2 linked regions of the Parasegetibacter sp. NRK P23 genome follow. The protein of the gene in region 1 interacts with the protein of each later gene in a pairwise test. Links are inferred from orthologs where the notes say so. Each region holds a gene or a part of one and is shown on either strand. Other genes may lie near its edges.

Evidence for each region. Proteins that work in one complex are often made in the same cells at the same time.
Region 2: the proteins of M4J38_RS05115 (region 1) and def interact in binary tests that used the Escherichia coli proteins (3 or more experiments, as listed by UniProt). The link is inferred for Parasegetibacter sp. NRK P23 from one-to-one orthologs.

The regions. Positions count from the first base shown.
Region 1 is NZ_JAMDLG010000001.1:1,272,345-1,275,154, reverse strand. It holds M4J38_RS05115 (aspartate-semialdehyde dehydrogenase), read left to right. Parts: upstream 1-815; coding sequence 816-1,805; downstream 1,806-2,810. Other genes in the region: M4J38_RS05105 (NUMOD4 domain-containing protein), read right to left, coding at 2,490-2,810; M4J38_RS05110 (DUF2461 domain-containing protein), read right to left, coding at 1,802-2,482; M4J38_RS05120 (lamin tail domain-containing protein), read right to left, coding at 1-485.
Region 2 is NZ_JAMDLG010000001.1:2,101,256-2,104,182, forward strand. It holds def (peptide deformylase), read right to left. Parts: upstream 1,790-2,927; coding sequence 1,211-1,789; downstream 1-1,210. Other genes in the region: M4J38_RS08525 (RluA family pseudouridine synthase), read left to right, coding at 1-689; ruvX (Holliday junction resolvase RuvX), read right to left, coding at 1,838-2,248; M4J38_RS08540 (UbiA-like polyprenyltransferase), read right to left, coding at 2,258-2,927. UniProt on the Escherichia coli protein: Removes the formyl group from the N-terminal Met of newly synthesized proteins. Requires at least a dipeptide for an efficient rate of reaction. N-terminal L-methionine is a prerequisite for activity but the enzyme has broad specificity at other positions.

The DNA of each region.
Region 1 (2,810 bases):
GGCTGTGCCGTATCAATCATTTCCAGCGACCAGCCACCTTGCTGTTTAAAACTTTCTCTGTACCAGCTTATGGCGTAGGATATAGCATGTATTGTTGCGCCGGAGGCGTCTTTCAGTTGAAGCACATCGCCTGCATTATCAAGAGATGGGAACCTTGTAACGCCAATGGTTTGACCAAATACCTGGAACTGCGCAACATTCGAGGTGGCGCATAACAGAAGAAAGGCGCCTGGATCGAGACGGAAGTTTCCTTGTATGGAACCAGAACCGGTTCGGTCGCTCAGTGTCCATCCCTCCAGGAATACAGGGTTGCCGCTCCGGTTCAATACCTCCACATATTCAGCCGCGGGCAATTGAACGGGGGGATCGGGGTCGGCCATCAGTTCCGTGATCACCACATCGTATCTGCTTACCTGTTGGCTTTCCGACTTTATTCCTGTTAAGATCAGTAAAATCATCGTTATTATCCTTCTCCCCCAATTCATACACACTCATTTTAAGTAGGGCAGCATTCCTGCAGGGAACACCGCCCGGTTGAAAAACTCAAAGGTAGAATGGTCGGAAAAACCTGACAATGTGAAAAACACCGAAAACCCGGCAGAAAAAAGCGGAAAATATTTTTGGAAATCACGGATGTTTCACTTTAATTTTGCTCCCGCATGAACATGATGAAACATACAAAACGCATTAAGAAACAGTTTCCACTTAAGGAAGGTGCATAAGCGTTCTGTGTTTACAATAGAATTGAGGGCCTTCCAGATTGGAGGGCCTTTTTTTATACTAATAATTAACCAACTAAAAGAACAAAAACAAACATGAAAGTAGCTGTAGTGGGAGCAACCGGCCTGGTAGGCTCCAAAATGTTGCAGGTATTAACGGAACGCAACTTCCCGGTAACTGAACTTATTCCCGTGGCCTCTGAAAGATCCGTAGGCAAACAGGTGGAGTTTAAGGGAAAGCAATATTCCATTGTGAGCGCCGCCGATGCCATTGCCGCCAAGCCCAATGTAGCTATTTTCTCCGCCGGAGGAAGTACTTCCCTGGAGTGGGCACCAAAATTTGCTGAGGCTGGTATTACGGTGATCGACAATTCTTCCGCCTGGAGAATGGATCCCACCAAAGCGCTGATCGTGCCTGAGATCAATGCCGATTCGCTTACCGCGGCCGATAAAATCATCGCTAACCCCAATTGTTCTACCATCCAGATGGTGGTGGCATTGAACCCGCTGCACAAAAAATATAAGATCAAAAGGATCGTGGTGTCCACTTACCAGTCTGTAACAGGAACAGGGGTGAAAGCCGTGAACCAGCTGATGAACGAAAGGAAAGGCGTGGAAGGTGAGATGGCGTACAAATATCCCATCGACCTGAACGTGATTCCGCAGATTGATGTATTCCTGGAAAACGGTTATACCAAGGAAGAAATGAAAATGGTGAAAGAAACCAAGAAGATCATGCGCGATGACTCCATCCGTGTGACGGCCACCACTGTACGTATTCCTGTAATGGGCGGACACAGTGAGAGCGTGAACGTGGAATTTGAGAACGATTTTGACCTGGCTGAAGTTCGCTCCCTGCTCAGTGCAGCGCCTGGCGTGGTAGTGGTGGATGATCCTGCCAACGCGCAATATCCCATGCCGATGGATGCACACGAGAAAGACGAAGTATTCGTGGGCCGTCTTCGCCGCGATGAAAGCGCTCCGAATACCCTGAACATGTGGATCGTAAGCGATAACCTCCGCAAAGGTGCCGCCACCAACGCCGTTCAGATCGCGGAATACTTGAATGGGAAAGGATTGCTTTAGTGGTCTTCCAATAAACTCCGGTTTAAAAAATCCAGCAGGGGCTTCAAGGTTTTGAAGCCCTTTGCTGTTTCCGGGAGAAAATTGGTGGCAAGTACTTCTTTATCCGGCACTTCCCGTCCGGCGATAAAACTTTTCAGTTTCAGGTATTCAATGCCGGTATGGTCCTTTTCATAACCTTTCGGTGCGTTGGCCAGGCTGTATTCAGGGCTTTTGTCGAGGTCGCCGTAAGTTTGAATGAATGATTTATTGCGGATGAGCTTTCCAAACTCATCGTAACAATAATCGATTTCCTGCCGTACTTTCTTCAGTTCCGGGGCCATGGGCATGTAAAGTCCTCCGCCAATAAAACTCTTGCCAGGTTCCAGGTGAACATAGTAACCCGCAAGCATGGCTTTTTTTCCGCCCCTGCAAATGGAGGCGCCGAAATTGGTTTTATACGGAGATTTATCCTTCGAAAACCGCACGTCCCTGTTGATGCGGAACATACAGTCTTTCGCGGTAAGGTGCGCTATCGTGGGATCTAACTTAGCCATCGCGGGGATCAGCTTGTCGATGAAACCCGCGAAATCCTTTCTGGCGTTTTCGTATGCTTTTCTGTTGGCATCGAACCATTCTTTGTGGTTGTTCTTTGCCAGGTCTTTCAAAAAAGAAAATGTACTACCCTGTATCATCGTCATATCCTGGTTATATCCTGCCCCAGTTCTCCCCGCTTTTAATGCGGTACAACGTCATTTCACTCACGCCATATTTTTCAGCGAGTTGCTTGATGGTGAGTTTACGTTTGGGATCGTTGAGTGATTTTTTAATGGTTTTAACCTGTGTGGCATTGAGTTTAAGCCCTTTGGTACGCGTAGCCTGAATTTGTTTGTAGGCGATTTTCTGCGGACTTTTCTGCTGGTGCGCGATCATCTCTTCCAGCGTGGCCCATTTCAGGTTTTTAAGTGTGTTATCGGTTTTGTTGTGATTCAGGTGGATCACATACTTGTATTTAGGAGAAGGTTTCTT
Region 2 (2,927 bases), 830 kb from region 1 along the record:
GATCTGGCACGCTCATCAACGGCGTAGCCTGGTACCTGCAGCAGCAGAACAAAGCCATCAGCGAAGAAACACTGCCCCGCTTCGGCCTGGTACACCGCATCGACAAGAACACCAGCGGACTGATGGTATTGGCGAAAACTTCCAAAGCAGTGAGCTCACTGGCCAAACAATTCTTCGATCATACCGTACACCGCCGGTACATTGCCCTTGTTTGGGGAGATGTGCAGGAAGATGAAGGCACCATCATCGCGCATGTGGGCCGTCACCAGCGCTTCCGGAAATTATTTGAAGCCTATCCTGAAGGTGAATATGGTAAAGATGCCATCACGCATTACAAAGTGCTGGAACGCTTCGGTTACGTAACACTGGTAGAATGCAGACTGGAAACAGGAAGAACCCACCAGATCCGCGTGCACATGAAACACCTGGGGCACCCGCTTTTCAACGATGATTTTTACGGCGGCGATAAGATCGTGAAAGGTACAGTGTTCAGTAAATACAAACAGTTCGTGGACAACTGCTTCGAAATATGCCCACGGCACGCGTTGCACGCGAAGGAACTCGGTTTTGTGCATCCGGGCACGAAGGAGTTTATCCTGTTCAACAGCGAGATTCCGCAGGATATGGAAAGGGTGATTGAGAAGTGGCGTGGGTATGCGAAGGTGAAGCCGGGGAATCTGCCGGAGTAGTTTTTCTGCTTCGTTCCTCGCAGTTACATGATTGATTCGTTTCTCGCAAAGACGCAAGGGAGCGGAGACGCAAAGCCTTGTTTGTATTTGAGCTGGTTTAGTTTCGGTAGCAGTTTATCACGCGATTGCTTTGTGCTGCGCACTGCAAGGGAGCAAGGGCGCAAAGAGCGGTTGAGGTGTTGCTTGTTGAATTTTTTGTTTCACGCAACGACGCCACGGCGCGACGAACTGTTCAGTTGGGAATGGTTGATTTTTTAGAATCAATTTATTTTATAAGAACCTTTACTTTTTTCTGTGGCTCTTCCAATATATTTAATTAATTACCTGCTGTTATTAAACAACCTCAACAAGAAATTAAATAGCGCTCTAACGTTGCGCCGTGGCGTCGTAGCGAGAAAAAATATATCCGAAATAATCTGTCCAAACACAAACAAGACTTTGCGTCTCCGCTCCTTTGCGTTGCGCAGTGCGCAGCACAAAGCAATCGCGTGGCTCCGAGGAACGAAGAAGTCGTGTGAACCCTATTTAGGGAACACCATCCTGTAATCCACCCGTATCTTCCCTTTAGAAATATCGTCCAGCTTACCTTTCAGCAATTTTCTTTTTAAGGGCTTCAGATAGTCGATAAACAGTTTCCCTTCGATGTGGTCGTATTCGTGCTGGATGATACGTGCGGTAAGGCCATTGAACGTTTTTACCTGGGGTTGAAAATTCACGTCGAGGTATTCCATGGTGATCGTTGCGGGGCGGTACACATCTTCCCTTACTTTGGGGATGCTGAGGCAGCCTTCACTGTAGGCCCATTCTTCTCCTTCATAAGTAGTGATTTTCGCGTTGATGAAGGTTTCCCTGATACCTGGTTCGTCCGGGTATTCTCCTTTTTCATCTTCTTCCTGGCTTTCAAATATCTGGGCGCTGTCCACCACGAAAAGGCGGATGGGCTTATTGATCTGGGGCGCGGCGAGACCTACGCCGTTGCTGGCGTACATGGTTTCCCACATATCGGCGATCAGTTTTTCAAGTCCGGGATAATCTTTTGTGATGTCATCAGCAATTTTTCTCAACACCGGCAATCCGTAAGCAACGATCGGTAAAATCATAGATTAATCTTAATGGGCAAAGGTACTATTTTTTGGAGAGTGGAGCGGTTACATCCTGTTCATATACTCCTGTAACAGAATGGTGGCGGCTATTTCGTCCACCAGGGCTTTGTTCCTTCTGGCTTTTTTTTTCAGGCCACTGTCGATCATGGTTTGGACGGCCATCTTTGACGTGTAGCGCTCATCCACCCTTTCGAGGGGAATATGGGGGAATTCCTTCTGCAACTTTTTAATCGCGGCTTCCACTAGTGGCGTGGCATGTGTATCGGAATCGTCCCAGTTTTTCGGTTCCCCGATAATGATCTGCCCCACCTGCTCCTGCTGGAAATATTTTTTCAGGAAAGGGATCAGTTCCTGGGAAGGAATGGTGGTGAGCCCGGTCGCGATGATGCGCAGGGGGTCGGTAACCGCGATGCCAGTTCTTTTTCCGCCATAATCTATTGAGAGTATCCTCGACATAATTTCAGTTTAAAAAACAAGCATATCGCTCACTACAAAAACGGCGAAAGCCACGCTGGCAATGCCGTTCGCGGTCATAAAAGCGATGTTCACCCTGGAAAGATCATCCGGTTTAACAATGGAGTGCTGGTAAACCAGCATACCAGTAAACAACGCTGTCCCCAACCAGTACAGGAGATGAAAATGGCCAACGAACCCAATGCTTACAACAAGAATTCCAGCCACCACATGCAATAGTTCAGAGAACCGGAGCGCGTTCTTCCTGCCCAGCCAAACCGGGATCGAATGCAGTTCCTGGGAACGGTCGAACTCCTCATCCTGCAACGCATAGATAATATCGAATCCACTTACCCAGCACAACACTACCAATGAAAACAACACAGGTACAATATGAAAGACGCCGGTTACCGCAAGATAGGCCCCGATAGGCGCCAGGGAAAGCCCCAACCCCAGCACCAGGTGGCACAAAGGTGTGAAGCGTTTGGTATAACTGTAAAACAGAATCACGAACAAAGCCACAAAAGACAGGTAAAAACAAAGCGGGTTGATGAACCAGGTGGTAACCACGAACCCAATGCAATTCAGGATCACGAACAACAAAGCGCTGTTGGCCGAAATGATACCCGCCGGAATCTCACGGATGGCCGTTCTGGGATTCTTCGCGTCGAAATGTTTATCG